DNA from 3 places in the Vibrio fortis genome. Region 1 is predicted to be linked to each of the others. Evidence: predicted binding sites of a transcription regulator. Region 1 holds the regulator's gene; each other region holds the start of a gene.
The links. Region 1 encodes PurR, which represses purine synthesis genes. Its sites were predicted from a motif close to TNANGNAAACGTTTNCNTNA; they were not measured.
Positions count from the first base shown of each region.

Region 2: the regulator PurR is predicted to act here: its motif matches at 2,527-2,546, upstream of OCV50_RS10600 (uracil-xanthine permease family protein).
Region 3: the regulator PurR is predicted to act here: its motif matches at 1,875-1,894, upstream of metK (methionine adenosyltransferase).

Region 1 covers NZ_AP025487.1:1,138,726-1,143,272, forward strand. Annotated here, with positions in the region: gene OCV50_RS05170 (alpha/beta fold hydrolase) at 1-102, shown strand, start outside; gene OCV50_RS05175 (DUF2007 domain-containing protein) at 194-514, opposite strand; gene OCV50_RS05180 (TVP38/TMEM64 family protein) at 529-1,209, opposite strand; gene OCV50_RS05185 (TfoX/Sxy family DNA transformation protein) at 1,334-1,924, opposite strand; cyclic di-GMP riboswitch class I at 2,053-2,137, opposite strand; gene purR (HTH-type transcriptional repressor PurR) at 2,309-3,313, opposite strand; gene torD (molecular chaperone TorD) at 3,634-4,281, opposite strand; gene torR (two-component system response regulator TorR) at 4,538-4,547, shown strand, end outside.
Region 2 covers NZ_AP025487.1:2,438,824-2,443,370, reverse strand. Annotated here, with positions in the region: gene purM (phosphoribosylformylglycinamidine cyclo-ligase) at 1-287, opposite strand, end outside; gene upp (uracil phosphoribosyltransferase) at 455-1,081, shown strand; gene OCV50_RS10600 (uracil-xanthine permease family protein) at 1,186-2,424, opposite strand; gene OCV50_RS10595 (DUF2066 domain-containing protein) at 2,693-3,952, shown strand; gene OCV50_RS10590 (DUF2069 domain-containing protein) at 4,104-4,541, opposite strand; gene wrbA (NAD(P)H:quinone oxidoreductase) at 4,541-4,547, opposite strand, start outside.
Region 3 covers NZ_AP025487.1:2,805,330-2,809,876, forward strand. Annotated here, with positions in the region: gene tkt (transketolase) at 1-1,789, opposite strand, end outside; gene metK (methionine adenosyltransferase) at 2,137-3,291, shown strand; gene OCV50_RS12265 (DUF2189 domain-containing protein) at 3,647-4,444, shown strand; gene OCV50_RS12270 (SprT family zinc-dependent metalloprotease) at 4,522-4,547, shown strand, end outside.

The sequences.
Region 1 (4,547 bases):
GAACTGGTGGAGATTGCCAATTGTGGTCACGTTTGTAATGTTGAGCAGCCAGAAGAGTTTAACCAACGCTCTATCGAGTTTATTCAAAAGCAAATCAAATAGCGGTAATGTGTTGGGGTATGACCCACGGATATACAAAAACAGGAAGCGACTAGGCTTCCTGTTTTTTTTTGGGGACTCTTGTTACGACGGTCTATGTTTCGGGGCAAGGTGAACCACACTGCCAACAAGACCCAAACTGAGCTTCGTTGACTTCATGACATTGTGTACAGCGCCACTCTTCATAGATAATCGAATCTTGCTGCTTCTTATAGGCGTTGATGAGATTCAGAGCTGCTGTCGCATCAGAAGGCTCGTAAAGCCATACGTATGGGTCTGTTTCTTCCGAGAAAGGGATTTCCCCCTTTAAACCAAATAATCCTTCCCCACGCACTTCACAGGCGATTTTTTCACTCTCTAGAAGCCCACATATGATGTGAGCCTCAGTTGGGTTTGCAGCGCTGAATATTTTCATCAATTTTCCTTTATCTATTCAGCGACTGGCGCCGAACGAAACTTACTCATGATCCATTTAGCTGCAATTGGGAACACACCTAGTAGTGCGAAAGAAAGCAATACTGAAGGAGAGACAATACCTGACAGAGAATCGATCTCTGCTAACTGAGTACCTGCGTTTAGGTAAACCGCAGTACCTGGCAACATCCCCAATTGGCTAGTCAAATAATAGCGTCCTACGGAGATAGGTGTTAAGCCCATCAACAAATTAATTAGGAAGAATGGGAATACCGGAATCAAGCGCAGTGAGAATAGGTAAAACGCACCGTCTTTCTCTACACCTTGGTTAATAGTAGAGAGCTTATCGCCAAACTTACCCTGAACCCAGTCACGCAATAGAAAGCGACTACTCAGGAATGCTAATGTCGCACCTATGGTACTTGCAAAAGAGACCAGTAATAAACTCGTCCAGAAACCAAATAGCGCTGCGCCGAGAAGTGTAACCACAGCAGCACCTGGAATAGAAAATGCGGTGATCATTATATAGAGGATAAAGTAGGTCGCTGCTGCGACAACAAAGTTAGTCTCTATATAGTCATTAAGAAGTGCCTGCTGAGCTTTGGCATTTTCGAGAGTCAAGTATTGACCAAAGTTGACGGCTAGCAACACGATTGTGGCAACTAAAATTATGCCTAAAATCATTTTCTTACTCATAGGAGCGTCCCTTAATCTTTTGCTTATTGTTAGTATAGTTAGACAGGCGAAGGAAAGATTAACTTTCAAAAGAAAATAAAAAAAGCCACAAAAATGTGGCTTTTTGCAATTAGGTGATTTGGACCTAATTTATATAACTGATGAGCTCGTCGCGTCTTTGTTGTGGTATCACAGACCAGTGTGTGCCATTGATAGCACCTTCAAGTGCCCAAAGTAGCTCTAAGCTAACACTCGATGAATGAGACTCTTTAATTGCTTTGTAAGCATTAACAGAACCTGATTCATACAAGCTCTCAACTGTGTCGATACCTGCTTTTTTCAGCATACGCTCTGTAGCAAGACGAAGGTTCGGCAGATCTTTCAATCGGGTCGGTTTAGCCGATGACTGAATTTGCTTCTCTTCTTTAGCACAGTTAAGGGAGGCTTTTGCCAGTTCGATAATGCGTTCTTGAGCCTGCCAGAGGTCTTCTGGGAGGGCAAAATACTTAGTTACGACTGGGAAACCACGTTTCTTGTAAACGTAAGGTTCAAAGCCCTGTTGTTCAAATTGTGAAGTAGTATTCTTGTCAGCTCGAATGTGTAACTGGTTGTTTACGACCAATGCAAACATAGTGTCGTCGGCAAATAGGCCGAAACCGCCAAACATTGAGCGTGACTTTATCTTTCCAAGTGGCTCAAATAACTTCATTGAGTCCTTGAGTATCGGTTTATCCATATTGTTTATCTCGGTGTATTTGAATTACGCCACCAAATAAGCAGGTCCGAGAGATTAGCAAAATGTCGCAATAAAATTGTCAATAAGCCGTAAATTACTACTAAAGGTAGGAAATACTGCATTTTGCCATCGGTAACCCCGCTACCATACCAATAATGGGTTAGGCCGGAGGCTTTGCGTCTCACCCTTTCAAGTGATTTGCCCTGTGCGTGACTGTATAATTAAGAATAAAGTTTTTTGTTGAATGAGGTTCACACTTGTTGCTCAAAAGTGTGATCTCGGTTCAGTTAATTGTTGCCTTAATATGCAACTGAGCTTTTACTTTTAACAAATAAAAAAAACGCACCAAACGGTGCGTTTTATTAGAATTATCTAAAGTTTACGTTACTTTAACGTTTTTACTGTAGCGCGCTCGATAATCTCTGGATGCATCTCGAATACGCGTTTTTCATGGTCTTTGTCTTTGATGCGCTCCAACAGAATTTCAAACGCATTCTTACCGACACGACGTTTTGGTTGGTGAACCGTTGTCAGTGGTGGTGAGAAGTACTCTGCCAGCTCAATGTTGTCGTAACCAATCACAGAAATATCTTCAGGGATCTTAATGCCTTGCTGCTGTAGGCGGCTCATAAGACCAAGTGCCATCGTGTCGTTAAAGCAGAATACTGCAGTAGGGCGGTTTTCCATTGCGACGATTTTATCTGCTGCGATAACTGCAGTATCACACTCGAAGTTACCTTCAAGAATTAGGTTGTCATCTGCTTGGATGTCAGCTTCTGCCAATGCACGACGGTAGCCTGCGATACGTTCAACACATGCCGCTTTATCTAAATGACCACTTAGACAAGCAATACGCTCATGCCCACGTTCAACTAGGTATTTAGTTGCCAGATAGCCACCCTCTTCAGAGTTGTCGATGATCTTATCCGCTTGTGAACTCTCAGGGCCCCAGTCCATAACAACTTTTGGAATGTCAGCATGGCGGTCAAGCATTTCACGAAGTTCTTCTGTTAAGTCTGAACACATCACCAAGATGCCATCTACCCGCTTTTCAGCAAGCATTCGGATGTAGTCACGTTGCTTCTCGTAAATACCACCAGTGTTACATAGAATCAGCGTGTAACCTTGACGGTAACAGTAGCTTTCTACACCATCAATAACTTCAGAGAAGAATAGGTTGGTTGATTGAGTGACCAACATACCGATAGTGCGTGTAGAGTTACATTTCAGGCTACGAGCAACCGCACTTGGTGCGTAATTTAATTCGTCTACGGCTTTGTTTACTTTTTCTTGAGTCGCTTCTGCTACGAAACGTGTCTTGTTGATCACGTGAGAAACGGTGGTTGTTGATACGCCGGCTAAGCGAGCGACATCTTTTATAGTTGCCATGGCTTTATCCTATTGATAGCTACTTTCTCAGAAGTACGGAGTAAGTAGCCGTTTAAGCTACCAGAACAAGAGCTTAGAATTTGTAGGGCTCTCTCGGTACTAAAGTGCTAAAAAACAAAAAACCGCTAATGAGAGCGGCTTGTCTTAACACCGAAATGCTCTTAGCTAATTTAAAGCATAGCATTTCGAGAATGTTTCATATTTTATCGTTTGCGGTCACAATTTTAGACTGACTAGAAAATACTCGCAATAACATTCACCCAGAAATCTGGGTGAATTGTCACATTCTACCTAAATTGTGCCTTTAGTCATTAGTGAATTTATTCACCAGCTAAATATTGCGCATCAAGTTTACAGAAGGCAGTTAGCAATTCTGCAACACACGCGTAAAAACCAAATTCATCAAATTCACGACATTTTGTTGCAAATTGTGGAACCCAGCTAAGAAGTTGTTGCTCAACAAACTCATGTTGTGCAGTGAAAGCCGCTTCTAGTTCCTGCTCGGTTTCAAGATCGTTTGAACGAATAATGATGTTGCCTAGGAAATCTAATTCGATGGCTAGGTGATCGGCCGGCTCTTTTAGGTCTTGGTTTACTGCAATACCATAAGAAGCCATGATCGCTTCCATATCTTGAGCAGGCTTCGCATTCAAAAGGCCGCTCTTGTCTAGGTAAATAGAAGCGTACGGTAGAGCGCCATACTTGTCAGACTTTAGGAACAATTCGCAAAAATCTGATGAAAGCTCTAACTGAGCATCTTCACGGTTCTGCAATCGGTTAAGCGCATCGACTAGACTATTGATGGCTGGTTTTAGTGTTTCATTATCACCGAGACCAGTTAAAAACGAACGAATCTCAACCGAGTGGTAGTTATCCAATTCTTCTTGAGTCAGTTCTTTTGCGAACAGGCTCGATAGCCACCAGTAAATTTCAGCTCGTTGTTCATTGAACGCTTTCGTTTCTTTCATCTCAATAATCCTAATATCGTCTTTCGTAATATCTGCGGTACGAAGGCTGACTAACCGTTGTATTTGCAAACTGCAAAGTTACTCGTTAGTAGTAATGCCTATATTGAATTGCGATGGAGGTTAAATAGCAAGGTTTAAGATTGTCTTGTATCAAAAAAAATTCAGGTTTCTGGCTTTTATCTTGCGTACTACTAGAATTGTTACTAGTTATGAATAGAATAGTCACTGAAACTATTAAATAAGAAAAGTGGTGTAGATGAGCTATC
Region 2 (4,547 bases), 1.3 Mb from region 1:
AGGTCGTTCACACACATTGCCACAAGGTCGATGCCTATGGTGTCGTGTTTTTTCATATCCAAAGCAAGGCGAAGTTTAGTACCTACACCATCTGTACCTGAAACCAGTACAGGCTCTTTGTATTTAGTTGGTAGTTCACATAGGGCGCCAAAGCCACCAATGCCACCCATTACTTCTGGGCGACGAGTGCGTTTTACTGCACCTTTAATACGATCTACTAGTGCGTTACCTGCATCGATATCTACACCAGCGTCTTTGTAGCTTAGAGAAGAATTATTACCGCTCACGGGATAGTCCTCGGTCTTAAGTTGGATGTGAAAACGGCGCTATTCTAACAGGGCTTGCCAAATAAGAGCAAACGTTTGCGTAAATTTTTTGCCAAATAAACATACTGAAAATGTGATAAAAACGATGTATAATCTGTGGGTTTATTTAAATATTGCCGGAGTTGGAAATGAAAGTTGTTGAAGTAAAACACCCGCTAGTTAAGCACAAGATTGGCCTGATGCGTGAAGGCGAAATCAGCACGAAGCGTTTTCGTGAACTAGCAACAGAGGTGGGTAGCCTTCTAACATATGAAGCGACAGCAGATTTCGAAACTGAGCGTGTAGAGATCAACGGCTGGAATGGTCCAGTAGAAGTTGACCAAATTAAAGGTAAGAAGGTAACAGTTGTGCCAATCCTACGTGCTGGTCTTGGCATGATGGATGGTGTACTAGAGCATATCCCAAGTGCACGTATCAGTGTGGTAGGTATCTACCGTGATGAAGAAACACTTGAGCCTGTTCCATACTTCAACAAGCTAGCATCTAACATCGATGAGCGTATTGCGCTTGTTGTTGACCCAATGCTAGCAACGGGTGGTTCAATGATCGCAACCATCGACCTAATGAAAGAGAAAGGCTGTAAACACTTTAAGATTCTTGTTCTTGTAGCTGCTCCAGAAGGTATCGCGGCACTTGAAAAAGCACACCCAGATGTAGAGCTTTACACTGCGGCAATCGATGAGAAGCTAAACGACAAGGGCTACATTGTTCCTGGTCTTGGTGATGCTGGCGATAAGATCTTCGGTACTAAATAATTCAGTTGGTTGTAGCGATGTTCGCTATAACCAATAGAAAAAGCCAATAGATTAAAAAGGGAGCGTATCTGATGATACGCTCCCTTTTTGTTTTCGATTTTTGATTACTTAATCTGCGCAGTATCTACAGAGTGGTTCTCACCCAGCTCTTCTGGCAGTACTAGATTTAGTAGAATAGCAACGATACCACACAAGCTCACGCCCTGAAGGCTGAAGTCGCCGATACCAAAAGCCATACCGCCAATACCGAATACCAGTGTCACACCCACAATCACAAGGTTACGTGATTTGTGCAGGTCAACTTGGTTTTTGATCAGTGTATTTAGGCCAACTGTTGCAATAGAACCAAACAGTAGAATCATGATACCGCCCATTACTGGAACCGGTATAGTTTGCAGTAACGCGCCTAGTTTACCCACTAACGCAAGTACAATCGCGGTTACTGCCGCCCAAGTCATGATGACTGGATTGAATGCCTTCGTCAGCATTACCGCACCCGTTACTTCACTGTAAGTGGTATTTGGTGGCGCGCCCAGCATAGACGCTGCAATCGTTGCCACGCCGTCGCCTGTGATGGTGCGGTGCAAGCCTGGCTTTTTAAGGTAATCTTTACCGGTTACGTTCGAAATCGCCAGCATGTCACCAACGTGTTCAACCGCAGGAGCGATAGCAACGAAGACCATGAAGAAGATAGCATTGATGTTGAACTCTGGAGTGACAAAATTCGGCATAGCTAACCAAGAGGCTTGAGCAACAGGCGTAAAGTCAACTGCGCCGTAGACTAAGCTCGTGATGTAGCCTGCTACAATACCACCAAAGATTGGCAGCAGTTTCATAAAGCCCTTCGCAAATACGCTAATAACGATAGTAACAATCAGCGAAATCGCGGAGATCCAAAGCGCTGCATCCGCATCTACTAGCTGAACTGCACCGTCTCCAGTTTTACCCAGTGCCATGTTAACGGCCACTGGCGCTAAACCAAGACCAATAACCATGATTACGGGGCCAACCACTACCGGCGGTAATAATTTATGGATAAAGCCAACACCACGTACCTTAATGAGACCACCCATTAGAACGTAGACCACACCCGCAGCCATTAGACCGCCCATCGTGGCACCTATCCCCCAAGTTTGTACGCCAAACATGATCGGTGCGATAAACGCGAAAGAAGAGGCTAAGAAAATTGGAACCGAACGGCGAGTAATAACTTGGAAGAGAAGGGTACCAATACCCGCACCGAATAGTGCAACATTGGGATCTAAACCAGTAAGTAGTGGGACTAATACCAGTGCACCAAAGGCGACAAAGAGCATTTGCGCACCCTGCAAAGCATTTTTCATGATAGGTCCTTGAGCTAATCGTAAAGTAAAAAATAAAATTCGCGGGATTTTATCACCTAGCAATCGATTGCTATATAGGTTGAGTCAAATTAATCGTTCATTTGTTGAAAATATGTGCGTTATTACCTAAGTTGTCGTCATTTTTTCTTTGTGGCTATCTACCACCCCAATAAATCTCGGTTATTCAACCCAGTATCTACCATCTTCCTTGCCCACTTACCCATAGTTGCTTATCATCAGGGCACAAGATTTTAAGACTAGGATCGATATGCGTTATTTAGCATTGTTGATGGGACTACTGGCTGCGCCGAGTTATGCATTGACTCAGGTGGACATTTTTAGTGCCGAAGTGGCTATCAACTCAGAACAGAAAGAGCCTGAAAGAGCGGCAAGAAATGAAGGCATGCAGCAAGTATTAGTGCGTGCGACCGGTCAGACAGATGTTGCCACGAATGAGACCGTTCAAAAGGCGATGCGTCAAAGCGCTCAATACCTATCTCAAATGAGTTTTGGTGAGACGAGTGAGCAGACGACACTACGCATGCGCTTCAATGGTGCTCAGATTCGTAACCTGTTAACTCAGGCACAGTTGCCATATTGGCCAGACACGCGCTCAAACGTGTTGGTGTGGTTGGTTGAAGAACAAAACTACGACAAGAATATCGTTTGGGAACATTCGAATTCAGCATTAGCGACGGGTATTCAACAAAACGCGAAAATGCGTGGCTTACCAATTACTCTGCCGGTTGGAGACTTTGATGACATCACAGGTATTGCGACGTCTGATCTATGGGGCGGTTTTGTTGCACCTATCAGCCAAGCGAGTCAGCGTTATCCTGTAGATGCGGTGTTAGTTGTACGCGCTCAACCGTCAGGCCTGCGTTGGACGCTATATGATCAGCAGCCTAACCAACTGACGAGTTCACCAAAATCGCCGGTTACGGGTTCTATCTCTGGTAGCGGAGCATCTGCGTCTCAGTCGTTAGTGAACGAAATCAGCAATTACTATGCTGCGAAAAGCGCAGTAACGGTCGCGAGTGAGTCTTCAGAGTCTATTCTTGCGCAGTTCATTAGTTTGGATAACGCACAGGACTTCTTCCAGTTGGAGAACGCACTGAAAGCACTAAACTCAGTAGCGAGCCTGGATATCCTTAAGATCCAGAATCATGAAGTTACATTCAGGATTCATCTGCTATCAACTCAAGATGAGTTTGAAAAAGAAGTCGAAGGCCTACGCTCAGTCGCTAAGGTTGAAGCTTCTTACTTAGAGCCAGAAAAAACGCCGGAATTTGAAGCGCAAGATAACACTCTATCTGTCGGTGAAGCTGAATCACAAGCGGAAGCAGAGAGAGCTCCACAAGTGGTGACGCCAAGCAACTTATCTGCCGAAGTGAAAGCGCCAACCACAGAGTCGACAACAGATGCCGCTCAAGAGGTAACGGAAGAAGCTGAGAGCAGTCAAGTTATTGAGATGACTCGTGCACCGGAACCGGTTAAGCCAAGCTTGGTTTATGAGTGGATTCGATAATCGAGTTTAAAAATGAAGAAAGCCCTGCGAGTGTGCAGGGCTTTTTTGTAGCTATTGAGCAACCAATTTCGATAGAGCTATCTACTTGTGAGTATCTCAGGATTTGAGTTACTAAATATCTAAGTAACTATGTCATTGGTTAACGTAGCAACTACTGTTCAAACTTGGCTTTCTCTTTCTTTTCGATTTCAGAGAGACGTTTTAGCTTAATGCCGAGTTCTCTTGCTCGGAAGCGGGCGAACAGAATATTGCCAGCAAAACCTAAGGTCGTCAGCAGAAGCTCAACTGCAGCGAGCATGCGCTCCCCACCATCGACATACAAAATCGTTAATGCATGTAGAAAGTAGAGCATTAAAATAAAATTAGCCCACGCATGAGTGTATGGCTTAGCCGCCATAATCCCCGGGAGTGGCAACAGCAGTGGCACCGCCCATACAATCGCTAGCGTTACATTGTCTAAATGAGGGTGTGGTGAAAGGGTCATCTGCCATGCTACTACCCAGCCTAAAAGCAATAAGTTACCCACTAAAGCAAAGTAACGAAATAGCTTAGTCTTGGGAGACATCGCTTTCTCAGACATATACATAATCAAGAT
Region 3 (4,547 bases), 1.6 Mb from region 1:
GGTAGGCTGCGTCTTGCTTGTCAAATGCATCTGTTGATGGCATTGAAACAACGCGTACTTTCTTACCTTCTGCTGTTAGCTGTGCTGCTGCTTCTACTGCTAGCTCAACCTCAGAACCTGTTGCGATAAGGATAAGCTCTGGCTTGCCTTCGCAATCTTTCAGGATGTAAGCACCTTTCGCGATGTTAGCAACCTGCTCTGCATCACGTGGTTGCTGTGCAAGGTTTTGACGAGAGAAGATTAGAGATGTTGGTGCATCTTTACGCTCAATCGCTAGTTTCCAAGCCACTGCAGACTCAACCTGGTCACATGGACGCCATGTGCTCATGTTTGGAGTCAGACGTAGAGAAGCCATTTGCTCAACTGGTTGGTGAGTTGGGCCGTCTTCGCCAAGACCGATAGAGTCGTGCGTGTAAACTTGGATGTTCTGAACTTTCATCAGAGCAGCCATACGCATCGCATTACGTGCGTACTCCATGAACATTAGGAATGTTGCGCCGTAAGGAACGAAACCACCGTGCAGAGCGATACCGTTCATGATCGCTGTCATACCAAATTCACGAACACCGTAGTGAATGTAGTTACCAGAGAAGTCATTCGCTTCAAGAGACTTAGAACCAGACCACATAGTTAGGTTAGAAGGTGCTAGATCAGCAGAGCCACCCATGAATTCTGGTAGCATTTGACCAAACGCTTCTAGTGCATTTTGAGACGCTTTACGTGATGCGATGTCAGCAGGGTTTGCTTGAAGATCAGCAATGATTGCGTTTGCTTTCTCTTCCCACTCAGCTGGTAGTTCGCCATTTAGACGACGCTTAAGCTCTGCAGCTTCTGCAGGGTAAGCCGCTGCATATGCTTCAAACTTCGCGTTCCAAGCTGCTTCTTTCTCAGCGCCCGCTTCTTTTGCATCCCATTCAGCGTAGATGTCTGCAGGAACTTCAAATGGACCGTGAGCCCAGCCTAGAGCTTCTTTGGTCGCTGCGATTTCGTCATGACCTAGTGGTGCACCGTGACAGTCGTGAGAACCAGACTTGTTTGGAGAACCAAAACCGATGATAGTTTTAGTACAGATGAGCGTAGGGCGTGGATCTGCTTTCGCTGCAACGATAGCTGCGTTGATCGCTTCTAGATCGTGGCCATCTACAGCAGGGATTACGTGCCAGCCGTATGCTTCAAAACGCTTAGGCGTGTCGTCCGAGAACCAACCTTCAACTTCACCGTCGATAGAGATGCCGTTGTCATCCCAGAAAGCGATAAGCTTACCAAGACCTAGCGTACCTGCTAGAGAACATGCTTCGTGAGAGATACCTTCCATCAGACAGCCATCACCCATGAATGCATAAGTGAAGTGGTCAACGATGTCGTGGCCTTCTTTGTTGAACTGCGCAGCCAGTGCTTTCTCAGCCATCGCCATACCAACTGCGTTAGTGATGCCTTGGCCTAGAGGGCCAGTCGTTGTTTCGATACCCGGTGCGTAACCGTACTCTGGGTGACCTGGAGTCTTAGAGTGCAATTGACGGAAGTTCTTAAGATCTTCGATAGATAGCTCATAACCGCTTAGGTGAAGCAGAGAGTAAATCAGCATTGAGCCGTGGCCGTTTGACAATACAAAACGGTCGCGGTCTGCCCACTCTGGATTTGCTGGGTTGTGGTTCAAGTGACCACGCCAAAGAACTTCAGCGATGTCAGCCATACCCATAGGTGCGCCTGGGTGGCCTGAATTAGCTTGTTGAACACCGTCCATACTAAGTGCGCGGATTGCATTTGCGAGATCTTTACGAGAAGGCATGTCTGCTCCTGAGTGCATAAGCGATTTGAAAAATGAGAAATAATTGCTAGTTATTAGCGCGGTTATTCTCTCAAACGGCCATGGCGACTGCAAACGTTTTACTGAGGTTTTCAATGTCAGTTTTCGCACTTTTGCAACATTTCCCTCGTTTTTAACGGGCTGGCACAAATGAGAAAGCAATCGTTTGGTTATGACATATCATAAAAAAGAGCTTGTAATTCGACCGTTGGAATTTAGAATAGACGTCTAGATGTAGAAACACCTACAGAAATTATTGAATTTAATCTCGGCGCAGCCTCTGCGACGCAGATAGAAACTTTGCACCTAATACTAAAAGTGGAGCTCTCATGGCTAAGCACCTTTTCACTTCTGAATCTGTTTCAGAAGGCCATCCAGATAAAATTGCAGACCAAATCTCTGATGCTGTTCTTGATGCCATCTTAGAACAGGATCCAAAAGCACGTGTTGCTTGTGAGACATACGTGAAAACGGGCATGGTTATGGTTGGCGGTGAAGTAACAACGTCTGCATGGGTTGATATCGAAGAGATCACTCGTGAAACAGTTCGTGAAATTGGTTACGTTCATTCTGACATGGGCTTTGATGCTGACTCTTGTGCAGTACTAAACACAATTGGTAAGCAGTCTCCAGACATCAACCAAGGTGTTGATAAAGCAGACCCTAAAGAGCAAGGCGCAGGCGACCAAGGTATCATGTTTGGTTACGCAACAAACGAAACTGAAATCCTAATGCCAGCTCCAATTACTTACTCTCACCTACTTGTTAAGAAGCAAGCTGAAGTTCGTAAGAGCGGTAAACTAGACTTCCTTCGTCCAGATGCGAAATCACAAGTTACTTTCCAGTACGACCAAGGCAAGATCGTTGGTATCGACGCTGTTGTTCTTTCAACTCAACACTGTGATTCAGTAACAACACCGGATCTACGTGAAGCAGTAATGGAAGAGATCATCAAGCCAGTACTGCCTTCTGAGTGGATCAACAAAGACACTAACTTCTTCATCAACCCAACAGGCCGTTTTGTAATCGGTGGTCCAATGGGTGACTGTGGTCTAACAGGTCGTAAGATCATCGTTGATACCTACGGCGGCGCAGCTCGTCACGGTGGCGGTGCATTCTCTGGTAAAGATCCATCAAAGGTTGACCGTTCTGCAGCTTACGCAGCTCGTTACGTTGCGAAGAACATCGTTGCAGCTGGCATGGCTGATCGTTGTGAAATCCAACTGTCTTACGCTATCGGTGTTGCTGATCCAACGTCTATCATGGTGGAGACTTTCGGTACTGAAAAAGTATCTCACGACATCATTATTGAAGCCGTTCGTCAAAACTTCGACCTACGTCCATACGGTCTTCAAGAGATGCTGAACCTTCTTCAACCAATCTACAAGCAGACTGCAGCATACGGTCACTTTGGTCGTGAAGAGTTCCCATGGGAAGCAACAGATAAAGCAGCAATCTTAGCTGACTTCGCTGGTCTAAAATAATTTAGCACCACGTAAAAAATTTCCAAAAGCCCTTACTCTTTAGTAAGGGCTTTATTTTTATACAGTTACCTCAAATCACCCGCCTTATTTCATCAACTTCTCTGCTTAACCCCCACTCAAAAACACCCTGGATAATTTGTGTTTTTTGATAGTAGTGACAATAGTTAAAGTACTCCTAGGCGATCAAGCTCACATTTGGTGCAACAACTGGTTAGGTTACACCCCGTTAGGAAACACGAGACAACTCTCTAGGACATGCTATTTCAATAACAACTCGACCAAGATGACTCGCTGCCATCCGCAGTGAGGAAACACAAGGTTGAATCTAGGACGTTATTTTAACTAAGGGGAAGTTATGCCTCGTACCGCAAATCCATCCGACTTTAAAAAAGACAAGAATAGAGTGAGTGACAGTGAATACGCTCGCACTATTCCATGTAACCAAGTCAGTATTTCCGCTCCTTTTCATTGGCTGTCGCTCGCACTGCACGACCTAGTACGTATGCCGATGATCAGCGCGTTTTATGGCTTATGTTTTATGGCCGCTGCCGTTGCAATTGTTCAGCTTGTTCAATGGCAAGGCACGCATCTAGTGGTGATGCCAAGCTTAATTGTCTACATGCTAATCGGTCCATTCTTGGCGCTCGGCTTATACGATGCTAGCTGGGAAAGAGAAAAGGGACACAACGCTAGCCTATTCCATTCGATGAAGGCCATCACACGCAACTCTACACACCAATGGGCATTTGCCATTGTATTAATGGTGGCTATGATTTTCTGGATGAGAATCGCTGCACTGCTACATGCGCTCTACCCATCGGTTCAGGGCGCACCGCTAACTGAGTTTGCACCATTCTTAATCACGGGGTCAGTAGTAGGCTTTGTGATTGCTAGTCTTATTTTCAGCATCTCGGCCTTTTCAATCCCATTAATGATGGAGCGTCGAGTTGACGTAATGAGTGCGATATTCACTAGTTTTAACGCGGTGAAATCTAACCTACCCGCCATGGTAGTCTGGGCTGCCATCATTTGTGGCGGTATCTTGATTGGGTTTGCCACTTATGGCGTGGGTATGATCGTGACTATGCCGCTACTCGGCTACGGTACGTGGCACGCTTATCATGAGACCATCAAGAAAAAGCATCACATGTAATGCCTGACCTCAATCAGGAGCAATGATAGGATAAGACCTTAGCATCGAGCTAAGGTCTTTTGTTTGGAGTTTCATCTTTGTCGTCTTACAGTCCATTGCATCA